2 regions of the Stenotrophomonas sp. genome follow, and region 1 is predicted to be linked to the other one. Evidence: predicted binding sites of a transcription regulator. Region 1 holds the regulator's gene; the other holds the start of a gene.
The links. Region 1 encodes FliA, which starts transcription of late flagellar genes. Its sites were predicted from a motif close to TAAAGTTTNNCNNNCNNNGGCCGATAA; they were not measured.
Positions count from the first base shown of each region.

Region 2: AC5JLE_RS15430 (methyl-accepting chemotaxis protein) is a predicted target of FliA. The motif match lies at 5,120-5,146, and genes of this name have one in related genera.

Region 1 is NZ_JCACKF010000037.1:342,541-351,748, reverse strand. Features, by position in the region: gene AC5JLE_RS15070 (ParA family protein) at 1-132, opposite strand, end outside; gene motD (flagellar motor protein MotD) at 137-1,153, opposite strand; gene AC5JLE_RS15060 (flagellar motor protein) at 1,155-1,895, opposite strand; gene AC5JLE_RS15055 (chemotaxis protein CheA) at 1,986-3,830, opposite strand; gene AC5JLE_RS15050 (protein phosphatase CheZ) at 3,833-4,438, opposite strand; gene cheY (chemotaxis response regulator CheY) at 4,438-4,830, opposite strand; gene AC5JLE_RS15040 (RNA polymerase sigma factor FliA) at 4,888-5,634, opposite strand; gene AC5JLE_RS15035 (MinD/ParA family ATP-binding protein) at 5,631-6,518, opposite strand; gene flhF (flagellar biosynthesis GTPase FlhF) at 6,505-8,121, opposite strand; gene flhA (flagellar biosynthesis protein FlhA) at 8,267-9,208, opposite strand, start outside.
Region 2 is NZ_JCACKF010000039.1:27,257-36,464, forward strand. Features, by position in the region: gene AC5JLE_RS15410 (catalase) at 1-1,238, shown strand, start outside; gene AC5JLE_RS15415 (hypothetical protein) at 1,261-1,749, shown strand; gene AC5JLE_RS15420 (alpha/beta fold hydrolase) at 1,758-2,459, opposite strand; gene AC5JLE_RS15425 (hypothetical protein) at 2,593-2,880, shown strand; gene AC5JLE_RS15430 (methyl-accepting chemotaxis protein) at 2,967-5,090, opposite strand; gene AC5JLE_RS15435 (L,D-transpeptidase family protein) at 5,324-6,286, shown strand; gene AC5JLE_RS15440 (M23 family metallopeptidase) at 6,291-6,968, shown strand; gene AC5JLE_RS15445 (hypothetical protein) at 6,898-7,560, opposite strand; gene AC5JLE_RS15450 (adenylosuccinate synthase) at 7,677-8,969, opposite strand.

The DNA.
Region 1 (9,208 bases):
GAGCGAAGCATGCGGATCGAGGTCGATCAGCAGCACGCGATGGCCGAGCGCGGCCAGGCCGCGGCCGAGGGCGAGGGTGGTGGTGGTCTTGCCGACTCCGCCCTTCTGGTTGGCGACTGCCCAGATGCGCATCGGATTACTCCTTCATTGCCGGGGGAACGGCGGCGCCGACGCGGCTGCCAGCCGGCACCGGTGGCAACGTCACCGGTGCGATGGGGGAGGTGGGGGTGCTGGCCGGCGTTGCGGCGGCCTGTTCGGTGACGGTGCTGCCGGTGGCGCCGGTGGCTGCGTTCAGGCGCTGGCCGAGCGGGTCCACCGAATGCGAGGTGTCGGCCAGGATGATGACCATCACCCGACGGTTGCGGTTGCGGCCCTGGGCGCTGTCGTTCTCTTCGCGAGGGCGGAACTGGCCATAGCCGACCATCGCCAGCCGCGACGGCTGCACGCCCTGGTCGGCGAACAGATGCACCACGCTGGCGGCGCGTCCGGCCGACAGCTCCCAGTTCGAGGGGAAGGTGGCGGTGGCGATCGGCACGTTGTCGGTGTGCCCTTCCACGCGCACGCTGTTGGGCACGTCGCGCAGCACCTCGGCCAGGCTGGCCAGGGTCTGCCGCGCATGCACGTCCAGCGCGGCCGAGCCGGTCGGGAACAGGATGTCGCTGTTGATCTCGACTTCGATCCACAGCTCGGTGCGGCGCACGCTGATCATGCCGCGGTCGATCAACGGCGCCAGTGCGGCGGTGAGGCGGTCGGCGATGCTGTTGAGCTGGCGCTCGGCGCGCGCGATCTGCTCCTGGTTGTGCACCGACACCGGCATGCGCATCTGCGAGGCCATCGACGGCAGCAGCGTCGGGTCGTGCGAGGGCGCCGGCGCGGACGGTCCGATCTTGGTGCCGGACTTGATCACCGACGGGCTGTCCCAGCCGCCACCCTGCACCTGCTTGTTGCCCACCTGCACCGGATTGATCGTGCGCGGCGCGCCACCGAAGGCATCGGTGAGCGCGTCAGCCATGATCCGGTACTTGCCCTCGTTCACCGACGAGATCGCGTACATGACCACGAAGAAGGCGAGCAGCAGCGTCATCAGGTCGGCATAGGGGATCGCCCATGCTTCGTGGTTGGCGTGCTCTTCGTGGTGCTTGCGGCGGGCCATGTCAGTGCAGGAAGCCGGAGAGGTTGGTTTCGATGTTGCGCGGGTTCTCGCCCTGGGCGATCGAGATCAGGCCTTCGATGACCATTTCGCGGTCGCGCGTGTTGTGCGAGATCACGCTCTTGAGCTTGGCGGCGATCGGCAGGAACAGCAGGTTGGCCGAGGCGATGCCGTAGATCGTGGCGGTGAACGCCGCAGCGATGCCGTGGCCGAGCTTGCTCGGATCGGCCAGGTTCTTCATCACCGCGATCAGGCCCAGCACGGCGCCGATGATGCCGAGCGTCGGTGCGTAGATGCCCATCGCTTCGAACACCTTGGCGCCGGCCTGGTCCTGGTGTTCCTGGCTGCCCAGTTCGATTTCCAGCATGTGCCGCATCGATTCGGGCTCGACACCGTCCACCAGCAGCTGCAGGCCCTTGCGCAGGAACGGGTCCTGCTGCGCTTCCACCTGCGATTCCAGGCCGAGCAGGCCCTGGCGGCGGGCGATGTTGCTCCACTCGACGATCTGCTGGATCAGTTCGCGGCGATCGCTGTGCGGCGGGCGCACGACCCAGCGCACGATCTTGAACGCATGCTTGAACACCGCCGGCGAGGTGTGCAGCAGGATCGCGGCAACGGTGCCGACGATGACGATCACGAACGCCGCAGGCGACCACAACGACGCCAGGCCGGCGCCCTTGAGGATGCTGCCACCGACCAGCGAGGCCAGGGCGAGAAAGAGTCCAATGAGGCTGAGTCTATCCATGGATCCGGTATCGGCTTGTATGAATGGGACTTGAGACACCGGTACGGGCTACTGGTGCGACTTCACGGTTTTACGGGTTCAGCAAGCGGATCAGTCGTGCGGGCTGCGCAGGCCATCCACATCCAGGATCAGCGCCATGCGACCATCGCCGATCAAGGTTGCACCGGCGTAACCGCGCAGGCCGCGCAGGGCCTTCGGCAGTGGCTTGATGACCACTTCCTCGCGCCCACGGACCTGGTCCACGACCAGGCCGAAGCGCGCTTCGCCGGCCTGCAGCACCACGATGGTCAGCAGGGTCGATGCGGCCGGCGTCACATCCAGCCAATGCCGCAGATCGACCAGCGGCAGCGTGTGCGAACGGCGGTCGAGCACGGCACGGCCATCGAACCAGCCCAGCGAGGTGGGCGGCGCGTGCAGCACCTCCATCACGCGCGCCAGCGGCAGCGCATAGACGTCCTCGCCGGCCTGCACCAGCAGGGTCGGCAGGATCGCCAGGGTCAGCGGTACGCGGATCAGGAAGCGGCTGCCGCGGCCCAGCTCCGACTGGATCTGGATCTGCCCGCTGAGTTCGCGGATGCGCGACTGCACCACGTCCATGCCGACGCCGCGTCCGGAAATATCCGTGACCTGCTGCTTGGTCGAGAAGCCGGGCAGGAACACCAGGTGCAGGCACTCCTCGCTGCTCAGGCGGGCGGCGGCTTCCGGATCGATCAGGCCCTTCTCGCGTGCCTTCGCGCGCAGCTTTTCCGGATCGATGCCGGCGCCATCGTCCTGCACCTCGATGCTGACGTAGTCACCTTCCTGCTGCGCCGACAACCGCACATGGCCCATGCGCGGCTTGCCCTGCGCTTCGCGCAGGTCGGGCATTTCCACGCCATGGTCGATGGCGTTGCGGACCAGGTGCACCAGCGGGTCGGCCAGCGCTTCGACCAGGTTGCGGTCGAGCTCGGTCTCCGCGCCGATCAGCTCCAGGTCCACTTCCTTCTTCAGCGAGCGGGCGACGTCGCGGGCGACCTTGGGGAAGCGCGAGAATACCTTGCCCACCGGCTGCATGCGGGTGCGCATCACCGCCGACTGCAGGCGCGCGGTGGCGATGTCCAGGGTGGACACGGCGCGGTCCAGCTCCTCGTCGCGCAGGCGCGCACGCAGGGTCTTGAGCCGGTTGCGCGACAGCACCAGTTCGCCGATCAGGTTGACGATCGCATCCAGGCGCTTGGTGTCCACGCGCACGGTGTGTTCGGCTTCGGCCAGCGGCTTGGCGGCCGGCTTGGCCACCGGTGCCGGTGCGGCGGCCGGGCGCGGGGCGGCGATCGGTGCCGGCGCCACCGCAGCCGCGGGCCTGGCGCCGGGTGCGGCGCCGCCGTGCAGCTGGTCGAGCAGGGCTTCGAACTCATCTTCGCTGATCAGGCCGTCGTCGGCCTTCTTTGCCGGCGCCACCGCAGTCGGTGCGTTGCCACCGTGCAGCTGGTCGAGCAGCGCCTCGAACTCGTCGTCGGTGATCAGGTCGCCGGCACCGGCCGTCGGTGCGGCGGCAGCGGCGGCAGGCGCTGCTGCACCTCCATGCACGTCGAACTGGGCGATCAGGTCCGGCGGTGCATAGCCCGGCTCGGTGCCGGAAGACACGGCATCGAGCATCGACTGCAGGTAGTCCAGCGATTGCTGGGCGGCGTCGAAGTGATGGGCCTGCAGCACGGCCTGGCCGGCACGTGCAGCGCCCAGCGCTTCTTCAGCGGCGTGGCACAGCTCGACCATGGCGGTGACACCGAGGAAACCCGCGCCGCCCTTGAGCGTGTGGTAGCCCCGGAACACCGCGTTGAGCTGTTCGGTGTCCTGCGGTGCCTGCTCCAGCGACACCAGCTGTTCGCCGAGGCGATCCAGGATTTCCTGTGCCTCGATGATGAAATCGGCAGTGATGTCGTCGGATACCGCGCTCATGCTTACAGCCCCAGATCCGACAACAGGTCGTCGGCGTCGTTCTGCGAGACCGCGTGGCGGTCCAGTCCCTTCAGTGCCGGCCCGGCCAGTTCCGGGTCGGTGCGATGCTGTTCCGGCGGCAGGCCGAGCGCGCCGAAGCCTTCATGCACGCGGCGGACGATGCCGACCACGCGACGGATGATCTGCCCGGTCAGGTCCTGGTAGCTCTGGGTCAGGGCGATCTCGGTCAGGTTGTGGCGGATGCGCTCGAGCTGCGCGTCCTGGCCTGGCTGCAGGCCTTCGGCGCGCAGCTGCTCGGTCAGGCTGCGGCATTCCTCGGCCAGGTCCAGGGTGCGGTGGGTGGCCTGTTCGGTCATCGCCACCACGTGGTCCAGGCGTGCGCACGCATCGTCCAGTTCGCCGGCCTCGCTGGGCACGGTCGGCAGTTCGCCCAGGGCCTGCCCCAGCTCGCGGGCCAGCCGCGAGAGGCCGCTCATCATCGGCTGCGTGCGCAGCGCGACCAGTCCGTCGATGCGTTGCCGCCAGGCGGCTTCGTCACCGGACTCCAGGGCATCCAGGGCTTCCTGCAGGCGCAGGGCGAGGGCGTTCTTGTCGACCGTGGTATCCATCAGGCGCTGGCCGCCAGGCGTTCGAAGATCTTGCCCAGCTTCTCTTCCAGCGTCTGCGCGGTGAAGGGCTTGATGATGTAGCCGTTCACGCCGTTCTGGGCCGCTTCGATGATCTGCTCGCGCTTGGCTTCGGCGGTGACCATCAGCACTGGCAGGGTCTTCAGCTTGGCGTCGGCACGGATCGCCTTGAGCAGTTCGATGCCGGTCATCACCGGCATGTTCCAGTCGGTGACCACGAAATCGAAGGGCTGGCTCTGCAGCAGCGACAGTGCGGCATGCCCGTCCTCGGCTTCGGCGGTGTTGGTGAAGCCCAGATCGCCCAGCAGGTTCTTGACGATTCGACGCATGGTCGAGAAGTCGTCGACGATGAGGATGCGCATGTTCTTGTTCAAAGCAGAGTTCCTTTGTTGTTCATTCCGGGCGGCCGGGGGCAGTCGCCTCGGGGATGTTCATTCTTCCAGGCCGGCGTCGACGGCCTCGAAGATCTTCAGGCGGCCGCGCAGGCGCAGCACGGCCTGGCCATGGATCTGGCAGACCCGCGACTCGCTCACGCCGAGCACCGCGCCGATCTCCTTCAGGTTCAGCTCCTGCTCGTAGTACAGCGAGAGCACCAGCTGTTCGCGCTCGGGCAGGTGGCCGATGGCCTTGCCCAGCTCGCGACCGAACTCGCCGCGCTCCAGCACCTGCTGCGGGGTCGGGCCGCCCTGGGCGACGGTATCCAGTTCGCCCTGGTCTTCGATGCGCGACTCCAGGCTCAGCACCTGGCCACGTGCGGCGTCTTCCATCAGCCTCAGGTACTCGGGCAGCGGCATCTCCATCGCGGCGGCCACTTCGGTGGCGCTGGCGGCACGGCCCGTGCTCTGTTCCAGGCGGCGGATGGTGGCGGCGGCGTCGCGTGCACGGCGGTGCACCGAGCGCGGCACCCAGTCGCCACGGCGGATCTCGTCGATCATCGAGCCGCGGATGCGGATCGAGGCATAGGTCTCGAACGAGGCGCCCTGGTCGGCGTCGTAGCTGCGCGAGGCTTCGATCAGGCCCATCATGCCGGCCTGGATCAGATCATCGACTTCGACGCTGGCCGGCAGGCGCGCGGCCAGGTGGTGGGCGATGCGTCGCACCAGGTCCGAATGCTGGGCGATGACCTCGTTGGCCGCCGAGCGCTGGACTTCCCTGTACTGGTGGGCTGCGCCTTTCATGCGGCCACCCCACGCTGCTTGAGGATGCGTTCGAGGAAGAACTCGACGCCACCGCGCGGTTCGGTCGGTGCCTGCCAGCGCGCGGTGCGGCGTGCGATCTCGGTGATCGCCAGCGCCGACGGGCTGGACGGATAGGCCTTCACCACCGGCTGCTGGCGCTGCACCGACAGGCGCAGCCAGTCATCCTGCGGCACGCAGCCCAGGTAGTTCAGCGAGACATCGGCGAGGAACTTCTCGCAGACGCGGGTCAGCTTCTCGTACAGCACGCGGCCCTCGTTCGGGTCGCGCACCATGTTGGCCACCACCTGGATGCGGTCCACGCCGCGCTCGCGCGACAGCACCTTGATCAGTGCGTAGGCGTCGGTGATCGAGGCCGGTTCGTCACAGACCACCACCACGGTGTCCTGCGCGGCCTGGCAGAAGGTCAGCACGCCGTCGGTGATGCCGGCGGCGGTATCGACCACCATGATGTCCAGCTCGCGTTCCAGTTCGGAGAACACGTTGACCAGGCCGACATGCTCGGCCGGGGCCAGCTCGGCCATGTGCCGGCGGCCGGAAGCGGCCGGGACCACCAGCACGCCGTTCGGGCCTTCGACGATGACGTCATCCAGCGAGCAGCGGCCGGCCACCAGGTCGGCCAGCGTAAAGGTGGGGTTCAAGCCCAGGATCACGTCGATGTTGGCCAGGCCCAGGTCGGCGTCCAGCAGCAGCGTGCGCTTGCCCATGCCGGCCAGCGCCACCGCCAGGTTGGCGGACACATTCGTCTTGCCCACGCCGCCCTTGCCGCCGGTCACGGCAATGGTGCGCACAGGGCCGAGCGGCTCGCTGCGGGTGGCCGACAGCGGGAAGGTCTTGGTCAGCTTGGCGTACTCACGCGACGGCATGGTTCAACTCCGGGTTGCAGGGCATATCGGCCGCTCGGCGCAAATCTTCAAGGCGAAGTACAAGATTGGCTGCACTGGCCCGGTGCAGGTCCTCCGGGACGTCCTGGCCATCGGTCACCCAGGTGATCGGCAGGGCGTGGTCCACGGCCACCGACAGGGCGTTGCCGAAGCGGCCGGTCTCGTCCAGCTTGCTCAGCACCAGGCCCTGCAGGTTGGCCGCACCGAAGCGGCGCACCACCTCGTCCATGTCGCCGAAGCTGGTGTTGGCCGGCAGCACCAGCAGGGTGCGCACCTGGCGCGCGGCGCGCAGCCACTGCAGCTGGGCGGCCAGGGCACGGTCGCGCGGGCCCAGGCCGGCGGTATCGATCAGCACCAGCTTGTAGTCCTTCAAGCGTTCCAGCAGCTGGTCCAGGTCGGTGCCGCTGTTGGCCTCGTGCACGGCGATGCCGAGCTGGCGGCCGTAGCCATACAGCTGTTCACGGGCGCCGATGCGGGTGGTGTCGGTGGTGACCAGGGCGACGTCACGCGGGGCGTGCTTCTCGGCGAAGCGCGAGGCCAGCTTGGCGATGGTGGTGGTCTTGCCGGCGCCGGTCGGGCCGACCAGCGCGATCACGCCGCCTTCCTCCAGCGGGTCGACCGGGGCGATCGGCAGCTTGCGCGAGATCAGCCCCAGCATCAGGCCGCGGCCACGATGGGCTTCGGTCTCCAGCGGGATCTGCATGGCCACGTCGCGGGCCAGCCCGGCGTCGAAACCGTACTCGTCCATCAGGTCCAGCGCGGTGGCGCGCACCGGGCTGCCACGCAGGCGCTCGTCGGTGAAGCGGTTCATCTCGCGCTCGATCACCTGGCGCATGCCGGCCACTTCCTGGCGCAGCTGGCGGATCTCGGCGTCGTCCTGGGCAACCACGGTCAGCGTCGGTGCCGGGGCCAGCATGGGGGCCGGGCTGGCCTCGATAGCGGCTTCGACCGCTGCCGGTTCGCTGGCGGCGATCCCGGGCTGCGCGTCGATCACGGCAGCGGTCGGCAGCGGCGGCGGCAGCACGGTCGGGGCCACGCTTTCGTGATGCGCCTCGTGCGGCGGGTCGATCTGGAAGCGCGCGCGGTTGGCCGGCACGGTGGCGGCCGGTGCAACGATGGCCTCGGCGAACGGCGCGAAGGTCTGATCCGGCGGTGCCGGTTCGTTGACGGCGGCGCGGGCCAGGGTGGCGGCGAAGCCGGTGCTGCCCCGGGTCGGCACGATCTCGTCGGCGCTGTCCAGGGTGCGGCCGGTGGCACCGACGGCGGCGCGGGCGAGGGCGGCCACTGCCGAGGTGGTGGCCGCGACCGGTTCCGGCGCCGGGGTGCTGCTGCGGCGGCGGGTGACGGCGGCGATCACCGCGTCGGCGGCGGTGCGCGGCTTGGGTGCCGGCGGCGGTGCGACGTCACGGCGCGAGGCTTCCAGTGCACGCTGCACGGCGCTCTCGTCGTAGTTGGCGGCGGCGACGATCTCGATGCCTTCCTCGATCCGGCGGTTGGACAGGATCACGGCGTCAGGACCATGTTCCTTGCGCACCAGGTTCATGGCCGAGCGCATGTCGGCGGCGACGAATCGTTTGATTTTCATGCTGTGGTCACGGGGCGAAGACGGCGGGGTGGCGGTCGGAGAACTCGGGTGGTCGGTGGTCTGCACGGTGCGGGTTCCCCTTGGTATCTGTCTGTTGCGTTGGTTCGAAAGTGGTGTCTGTTTTCTGGCGCATCGCAGGGCGGCGTCAGCTGATCGTTCCGACCAGCTTCAGGCGCTTGTCCTCCGGCACCTCGCTGTAGGCCAGGACCGACAGCGACGGAACGCTGTGGCGGACCAGGCGGGCCAGCGCGGCGCGCACCGGGCCAGGTACCAGCACGACCGCGGGCTCGTTGCGGGCTTCCTGCTTGCTGACACATTCGGCCAGGCTCTGGTGCAGTCGCTCAGCGAGTCCGGGTTCCAGCGCGGCGCCGTTGCCCTGCGTGGACTCCTGCAAGACACGTTCCAATTGCGGATTGAGGGTGAACACCGGCAGCTCCGCCGACATTCCGGCGATCTCCTGCACGATGAAGCGGCCCAGTGCGGTGCGAACAGCGGCGGTCAGCACGGCCGGGTCCTGGCTGCTGGGCGCATGTTCGACCAGTGCCTCGGCGATCTTGCGCAGCTGGCGGATCGGAATGCGCTCGACCAGCAGGTTCTGCAGCACGCGCACCACCGCCGACAGCGGCAACGCCTTCGGCGTCAGATCTTCGACGAGCTTGGGCGCGCTCTTGGCCAGGTTGGCCAGCAGGTGCTGCACTTCTTCGTGGCCGAGCAGTTCCGGCGCGTGCTCACGGATCAGGTGCGACAGATGGGTGGCGACCACGGTCGCCGGATCGACCACGGTGTAGCCCAGCGTTTCGGCCTGGGCGCGCTGGTGCGGCTGGATCCAGGTGGCGTCCAGGCCGAACGCGGGGTCCTTGCCGGCGATGCCTTCCAGCGCGCCGAGCGCGCTGCCCGGGTCCAGCGCCAGCTCGCGGTCGGGGTGGATCTCGGCGGTGGCCACCGGCACGCCGTGCACCAGCACGCGGTAGCCGTTGGCCGGCAGTTCCAGGTTGTCGCGGATGTGCACCGACGGGATCAGGAAGCCGACATCCTGGGTCAGCTTGCGGCGCACGCCCTTGATGCGCGCCATCAGTTCGCCGCCCTG
Region 2 (9,208 bases), on a different contig from region 1:
GCGGCGACTTTCCCGAATGGGAGCTGGCGGTGCAGCTGTTCACCGAAGAAGACGCCGACGCATTCCCGTTCGACCACCTGGATCCAACCAAGATCATTCCCGAATCGCTGGTGCCGTTGCAGGTGATCGGGCGCATGGTACTGGACCGCTGGCCCGACAACTTCTTCGCCGAGACCGAGCAGGTGGCGTTCTGCCCGGCCAACGTGCCGCCCGGCATCGACTTCAGCAACGACCCGCTGCTGCAGGGCCGCCTGTTCTCCTACCTGGACACCCAGCTGCTGCGCCTGGGCGGCCCGAACTTCCACCAGATCCCGGTGAATGCACCGAAGTGTCCGTTTGCCAATCATCAGCGCGACGGCCACATGCAGATGCAGGTGCCCAAGGGCCGCGTCGCCTACGATCCCAGCTCGCTGCAGGACGACACCCCGCGCGAGACGCCTGCCGGATTCCGCAGCCATGCCAGCGCCGACGATGGCCGCAAGGGCCGCACCCGCGCGGAGAGTTTCGCCGACCACTACAGCCAGGCCCGGATGTTCTTCCGCAGCCTGGAAAAGCCGGAGCAGGCGCACCTGGCATCGGCGCTGGTGTTCGAGTTGTCCAAGGTGGAAACGCTGAAGGTGCGGGTGCGCACCGTCAGCCACCTGCGCAACATCGATGACGCGCTGGCGCAGCGCGTGGCCGATGGCCTGGCCTTGCCTGCGCTGCCCGACCCGGCCCCAACCGCCACGCCGGTGCTGGACATGCCACCCGCTCCCGAGGTGCGCGTGATCGGGCGTAACAAGCCCACCCTGCAGGGTCGCTGCATCGGCATCCTGTTCGACGAAGGCTCCGACGCGCGCGTGATTGCCAGCCTGAGCAAGGCCGTCCGGAAGGCAGGTGCAGACGTGAAGCTTGTCGCGCCAAAAGTGGGAGGCGCCACGCTGAGCGATGGCGCATTGCAGGCGGCAGATGGGCAGCTGGCGGGCACCCCGTCAGCCGTGTTCGATGCAGTAGCCGTGGTGCTCAGCCTTGAAGCCGCGAAGGCCTTGTCGAAAGAGAGTGCAGCCGTCGAATTCGTCAGCCAGGCGTGGGCACACCTGAAGGCCATCGCCAGCGACGCGGGCGGCCAGGTGCTGCTGAAGGCGGCGCGCGTCGGCAACGACCCCGGCATCGTCGAAGCAGAAGACGCCAAGGCATTCCTGGCGGCGGCCGCCACCCGCCAGTGGGCGCGCGAGCCCAAGCTGCGCCTGCTGGCCTGACCACAACGACAGGAGAATCGTCATGCCACGTGGTGACAAATCCGCATACACCGAAAAGCAGAAGCGCCAGGCCGAGCACATCGAGGAAAGCGAACGTGATCGCGGCGCGAGTGAAGGCACCGCCGAACGCATTGCCTGGGCCACCGTGAACAAGCAGGACGGCGGCGGCAAGCGCGCCGGCAGTGCCCGCAAGGGCGCGAAGAAGGCGACCAGCAAGAAGGCTGCCAAGAAGGCGCCTGCCAGGAAATCGGCCACAAAGAAGGCCGCAACCAAGAGGACGGCGGCGAAGAAGGCACCTGCGAAGAAGGCGGTGGCGAAGAAGGCACCGGCTCGCAAGACCGCGACAAAGAAGGCCGCAAAGAAGACGGCGAAGAAGGCAGCGGTAAAGAAGGCGGGTACGGCCGCCGCGCGGAGCGCCGCCGCGAAGAAGGCAGCCAAGACGCGGGCCGCGAAGAAGACCGTGCGCAAGGCGGCGGCGAAGAAAGCCGCGCGCACGCGCGCACGCGGCTGAGTCTTCGATCAGGAGGGGAACGCCCTCATCCATGCGGCAACTTCGGCTGCGGCTGCCTCGGCACGGGCCTGCAGCAGTAGATGCGGCCCTTCCAGCGATACGTGCCGGGCATCGGGCAACAAGACCTGCAGCTCGGCCACGCTGGGCGGCCACAACAGGTGGTCCTGTCGTGCATGCAGGCATAACGTCGGCAGCGTGAGCTTCGGCAACTGCGCGCGGACATCGATCTGCAGTGTCGCCGCAGCGCGCTGCCGCAGGATCGCGGTCGGTACCGCAGCGATCGCATGTCGCAGCTCGCGAAGGTTCATGCGTGTCCGCCAATGCCCCAGCAGAAGCCGGGCCAGCAACGCCAGCGGCGGCGGTGGCCATGCAGGGGCAAGCAAGCGTGCGCTCGCCGCTGGCAGCGGCACCGGTCGCCGCGCGAAGGTCGTACTCAGTATCAATCCGCGCAATCCCGGCGGTGAAGCCACCGCCAGTTCGATAGCCAGCGGCCCGGCAAACGATTCAGCCAGCAGCACAAAGGGAGAGATGGGAAGCTGCGGGCGCAGGATCGACGCCAATGTAACGTAGTCCTGTGGCCCGTGCATGGGCAGCGGCAGCACCTGCACGGTAACCCCCTGGTCCTGCATCGCTTCCACGAAGCATGTCGACAGCAGGCCGCTGCCATCCAGCCCGGGCAGCATCACGATCGGGAGCATCACGGCGTTCATCACATTGCTCACCTCTCAGGTCCCTTCGCACGACTCGCTGCCGCGCAGCTTCGCTTATCGGCTCGCCCCAGGGAAGTGCACGCCGCTGCTCGCGGCGCTACCCTGATGGCCCCGGACAGACGAGGAAGGCGGCATGCGCAAGCCACGCTGGCTCAGCTGGACCGGCATTGCCCTATGCGCGCTCTATCTCGCGCTGACCACCTGGCTGGTGCTCGATGCCCGGTCCAACAGCGACCCCAAGAGCGCCTACATCCTCATGCAACTGCCGGTGATGCTGCAGACCGCGGCACTCAACGTCATCGGCGTGGGACGCTGGCTTTCCGGAATGACCTGGATCACCGTCTACCTTCTGGTGATTCCTCCCACGCTTGGCGTGCTGTACGTGCTTGGGGCCATGCTCGGCAGCGTCCTGGAGCAATGAGGGCGATCCTCCCTGCTGCCTGAGCGGGCGATGCAAATACGGCCGCCCAAGGCGGCCGCATTCCTGTTACTGCACTGGCAGCCCGCTCAGGCCGCGCGACGGGGCACAGCAGAGACCGTCGCGCCTTCCACCTTGAACACCGCCACCGACGTGGTCAACGCATGTGCCTGCTCCTCCAGCGCGCGGCTCGCCGCAGTGGCTTCTTCCACCAGGGCCGCGTTCTGCTGCGTCACCTGGTCCATCTGCACCACCACCTGGTTGACCTGCTCGATACCGGCCGCCTGTTCCTTGCTGGCCGCTGCGATGTCGCTCATCAGCTGGGTGGTGCGCGAGCTGGCCTGGGCCACGCGCGCGATCGCTGCTTCCGATTCAACGGTCACCGCCAGGCCACTCTTCACCTTGGCAGCGGCGTCTTCGATCAGCTCCTTGATCTCCTTGGCCGCGACGCCGGCGCGCTGCGCGAGCGTGCGTACTTCGCTGGCGACCACGGCAAAACCACGGCCCTGCTCGCCCGCGCGCGCGGCTTCCACCGCAGCGTTCAGCGCCAGGATGTTGGTCTGGAACGCGATGCCGTCGATAACGGTGGAGATTTCCGAGATGCGTGCCGAGGACTGATCGATCTCACCCATCACCGAGGCCATCTGCGCCATCGCCTGCTCGGTCTCGCGTACGGCGGCACCGGCGGCATGCGCTTCGCTGTCGGCCTGACGCGCCAGCTCGGCGTTCTGGCGCACGGTGGAGGTCAGCTCCTCCATCGACGCGGCAGCTTCCTCCAGGTTGGCCGCCTGCTGCTCGGTGCGGCGCGACAGGTCGTTGTTGCCGGCGGCCAGTTCCTGTGCCGCGTTGTTGATGCTGTCGGCAGCCACCTGGATGCCCCGCACAATGCCGGTCAGCTGTGCGGTGGTGGTGTTGGCGTCGTCGCGCATGCGCGCGAACACGCCGTCGTACTCACCGTCCATGCGTGCGGTCAGGTCACCGTGCGAGATCGCGCGCAGCACGTCGGAAACATCGGCAATGCTGGCCTGCGAACTGGCCATCATGCCGTTGAGGTGTTCGACCATTGCCTTGAACTGGTACTGGAACGCAGCAGCATCGCCACGCATGCTGAAGTCGCCGGCGCGAGCCGCACGGGCCAGTTCATCGATCTGCGCGTTGATCGCCATCAGGCTCTGCTTTACCGCGGCCAGAGTGCGGGTCAGCGTGCCCTTCTCGCCCGGGTAGTCCGGCAGGTCACGGCTGAGGTCGCCGATCGCGTAACGCTGCATCACTTCGGCCATCAGCAGCTCCACCTGCACGTGCGATTCGACCAGGCTGTTGGTGGCCTGCACCATGCGGCCGAAATCACCGGGGAAGGCACTGTCGTCCATGCGATAGCGGATCGCACCCGCTTCGTGCTGCTCAGCCATCTGCAGCTGCGCGCCGATCGCCGCCTGCACGCTCTGCCGCACGCTGGCCATGGCCTCGCCCAGCTGGGTCAGCTCATCCCGGCCACCGAGGCGGAACTCCTGGTCCAGCTGGCCCTTGGACAGCCGCTCGGCCAGGTTCACCGCGCGCGCCAGCGGGCCGGTCAGGCTGCGGCCGATCATCACCGAGGCGCCGATGCCGGCAAGCAGCGCGACGCCGCCCAGCACCAGCAGCTGCAGCAGGCTGCGTTCGCCCAGGCGGATCGCTTCGGCGGCAGCTTCACGGCTTTCCTTCTCCTCGAAGTCCACGCCATCGGACAGCGCCTTGTTCCAGCCGTTGGCCGCTTCCTGCACCGCGCCCAGGGTCAGCGCCACGGCGCCGGGATAATCGCCCTGCTCCATCAGTTCGCTGGTCTGCTTGTTGAGCGGGCGCGCAACGGCACGCTTGGCCGCGATGGTTTCCGCGATGGTCTTGCCCTGGGCATCGCTGGGCAGCGCCTGGTAGGCGGTCCAGCTGGCCTCATAGCGCTTGACCAGGTCGGCGATGCGCTTCTCGTCGCTGCCGCGGTCTTCGCCCTGACGGATCAGCATTTCGCGGCGCACGACCATCATCTGGTTGTTGGCATCGAGCATCTGCGACAGCAGGCGCACCTTGGCCACGCTGACGTCGACCACCTGCTGCATCGCGCGCTTCTGCACGACACTGGCAGTGGCGCCGGTGGCCACCACGGCGGCGACCAGCAGCAGCAACAGGCCAAAGCCCAGCCCAAGACGCCAGGCAACCCTGACGTTCCTCAAGTAGTTCATGGGGGTATCCAATACGGGGGGATGTGGCCTTATCGGCGGCACGGCAGGCAATCTTGATCGCCCTCCATCGGTGGCTTCGGCCACGGTTCACCTTGGTGAGTCCCCGTCCCAGCGGCACCTGCCGCTGGCAATCAGCCGCAATGACATGCCTGCTCATGCGGGCATCAGATCCCTTTCACGGCGGCTCGGCGCTGTCTGCGGGCAAGGTGGCGGCGTACCTGCTGGAGATCCCAATGCCCTCATCTGTGTCCCGATCCACCCTGCTCGCACTCTCGCTGCTGGCGTCGCCGGCCTTCGCGCAGGTGCCGCCGCCCAACCTGCCCGCCCCCATTGCCGAGAAGGCCGGCCCGGACACCGCAGTGCGCTCCGCACTGCATGCCCAAGTGCTGCTGGATCGCGCGAATTTCTCGCCTGGCCAGATCGATGGCGAAGTGGGCAGCAACCAGCGACGCGCGGTGGCGGGCTTCCAGGCCGCGCATGGGCTGACCGTAACGGGTGAGCTGGACGACGCCACCTGGAAGGCTCTACAGGCCGATACGATCACGCCGCTGGCCAGCTACACGCTGACTGCCGAGGATGTTGCCGGCCCGTTCCAGCCCATACCGAAAGGACCTGCCGCACAGGCCAAGCTGAAATCGCTGGGTTTCAGCAGTGTGGAAGAAGCCCTGGGCGAGCGCTTCCACGCCTCGCCGGAGTTGCTGAAGGTGCTCAATCCCGGCGTGGATCTGACCAAGGCTGGCAGCCGCATCCAAGTGCCCAACATCGCACCAGCGGCATTGCCGAAGGCGGCGAAGATCGTGGTCGACAAATCCGACTCCACCCTGCAGTTGCTGGATGCGCAGGGCAAGCTGATCGCGCAGGTGCCGGTGTCGTCGGGCAGCCAGCACGACCCGTTGCCGATCGGCGAATGGAAGATCCTGGGCGTGTATCGCGACCCGCCGTTCCACTACAACCCGAAGTTGTTCTGGGATGCGCGCAAGGGCGAAAAGAAGGCGACGCTGCCACCGGGCCCGAACAATCCGGTCGGCCGGGTCTGGATCGACCTGTCCAAGCCGCACTACGGCCTGCATGGCACACCCGAACCCAGCCACGTGGGCAAGACCGAATCGCATGGCTGCGTACGCATGACCAACTGGGATGCGGTGCGTGTGGCCGACGCAGTGGATACTTCGGTGCCCGTGGTGATGCAGGAGTAAGCCCATGCGTCTTTCGCAGCTGATCGTATTGGGCGTACTGCTGGGACTGGGGGCAGGTTGGTGGCTGCGTCGCGATGGGAGTGAGCCGGTAGCCGCCTCGCTGCCGGCAGCGCCATCGGCGGTGTCCGCCGCGCCGGTGGTCGAACCAGCGCCACGCGCAACGGCCCCACCCGCCACCACCGCGCCGCCGGCCGCGCAGGCTGCGGATGCACCGTCCGGCCTGCTGCTGCCGGTGCAGGGCATCCTGGCCTCGCAGCTGCGCGATACCTTCACCGATGCACGCAGCGAAGGCCGCGTACACGATGCCATCGACATCCTGGCCGATGCCGGTACGCCGGTACTCGCGGTGGCTGATGGCACGGTGGAAAAACTGTTCGACAGCGAACGCGGCGGGCTGACGATCTACCAGTTCGAGCCCAGCGGACGCTGGTGCTACTACTACGCGCACCTGCAGCGCTATGCCGATGGCCTGGCCGAGAAACAGGCGATCAAGCGCGGGGATGTGATCGGCTACGTCGGCAGCACCGGCAATGCCAGCGCCGAGGCCCCGCACCTGCACTTCGAAGTGCATGTGTTGGGGCCGGAGAAGCAGTGGTGGAAGGGAGAGTCGATCAATCCCTATCCCTTGCTGAAGTCGGCGGCACCGATGCCCGGCGCTGCTGGCGCCGCAACGCCAAAGTGAAGACAGTCAACGCAGCCCCCGGAATCAGCAGGAACAGCGCCGCCATCTTCCAGAAAAAGAACGGCCACAGCCAGAGGTAGTCCAGGTCGGTCAGCTTCAGCAGACCCAGCGGCGGCTGCAGCTCGATGTCTGCAGTGCGTCCCGCCAGCGCCGGATCCACCTCCAGCACGGTTACCCGCAGCCATGAGCGGCCGCGTGGCAATGCGTCGCCGCGACCGTAACCAAAGTAGGAGGCCATGAGGCCGCTGGACTCAACCGATACCAGCGCGCGGTCGATGCCCTGCCCGGCCACTCCCGAACGCTCCCGTGCGCGGAAGTCTCCATGTTCGGTGGGAGTCTCGATGCGCAGCAGCACTTCAGGGTCAGCCTCTGTACCGTCCGCGGCATAGCGCAGGCGCAGCCGAAGCTGGTCATCGATGAGGCGGTAGACCGTCACCTCGGCCGTCGCACCCGGGCTCAGCAGCAGAGGCAGGGTCTGGGTACGCGAGGCCAGGCAGTTGGCGATGGCGCCAAGCGCCAGAACCAGGCAGGCCATGCACCACAGGCTCCACGACACCCACAGGGTGACCCGCACTACCGTCCCGCCTTTCACGCTGACATCCTGGTCATCGCGTCGCTTCCCCGCTGGCCTGGCCACACAGTAACGAAAAAGCCCCGCGTGCGCGGGGCTTTTCCTGTCACCAACGCCGGGCATGGCCCGGCGCCACCTCAGGCGAACGGATCCTGCAGGACCATGGTGTGGTCGCGGTCCGGGCCGGTGGAGACGATGCTGATCGGGCAGCCGGCCAGCTCTTCCAGCGAACGCAGGTAGGCGCGTGCGGCCGGCGGCAGGTCGTCCCACTGGGTGATGCCGTGGGTGTTCTCGCTCCAGCCCGGGAACTCCAGATACACCGGGGTGCATTCTTCCCAGCCCTGCGCGTCCAGCGGCGCGTACTCGGTGCGCTTGCCGTTGTATTCGTAGGCGATGCAGACCTTCAGCTTTTCCATGCCATCGAGCACGTCCAGCTTGGTGATGCACAGGCCGCTGATGCCGTTGATGGCCACGGCGCGCTTCAGCGCGACGATGTCCATCCAGCCACAACGACGCGGGCGGCCGGTCGACGCACCGTACTCGGCGCCGCGGTCACGAATGCCCTGGCCGACTTCGTCGTCCAGCTCGGTCGGGAACGGGCCACCGCCGACGCGGGTGGCGTAGGCCTTGGCGATGCCCAGCACGTAGTCGATCGAATCAGCGCCGACGCCGGAACCGGCCAGCGCACCACCGACGGTGGTGTTGGAGCTGGTGACGTACGGGTAGGTGCCGTGGTCGATGTCCAGCAGCGCGCCCTGCGCACCTTCGAACAGCACGCGCTTACCCTGCTTGCGCAGGTCGTGCAGGATGCCGGCCACGTCGGACTTCATCGGCTGCACGTATTCGCCGAAGGCCAGCGCTTCGTCGAAGGTCTTCTGGAAGTCGACCGCATCGGTGTTCAGATACTTGGTCAGCACGAAGTTGTGGTAATCCAGCGCGGTGCGCAGCAGTTCTTCCAGCTGCTTCGGGTAATGCAGGTCGGCGATGCGGATGCCGCGACGCGCCACCTTGTCTTCGTAGGCCGGGCCGATGCCGCGGCCGGTGGTGCCGATCGCCTTGCCACCGGCTGCGCGCTCGCGCGCCTGGTCCAGGGCGATGTGGTACGGCATGATCAGCGGCGCGGCCGGGGAGATCTTCAGGCGCGAACGCACTTCCACGCCGGAGGCTTCCAGCTCGGCGATTTCCTTCTGCAGCGCGGCCGGCGAGATCACCACGCCGTTGCCGATCAGGCACAGCGCATCGTCACGCAGGATGCCCGACGGGATCAGGTGCAGGACGGTCTTCTTACCGTTGATGACCAGGGTGTGGCCGGCATTGTGGCCGCCCTGGAAGCGCACGACGGCGCCGATTTCCTCAGTGAGCAGATCGACGATCTTGCCCTTGCCTTCATCGCCCCACTGGGCACCCAACACTACGACAGACTGACCCATGACGGGCTCCTCGGTTTGTTGCGGCCATCGGGGCCGCGGACGGGTAAACCGTGGCGGGGCTGGCCAGCACCTGGAGGGCGGCTCCAAACGGGGAGCGGCCGGCGATGGAGGGCCCAGACACGGAAAAAGCCGAACGGGGAGGCCCGTCCGGCTTTTGTGCATTATCCGGGTTTCCGGGGTCCGCTGCCACCTTTCCGACGGACGGCTTCACCGGCCGGTCAGCCGCCCCGCCCGGTTGT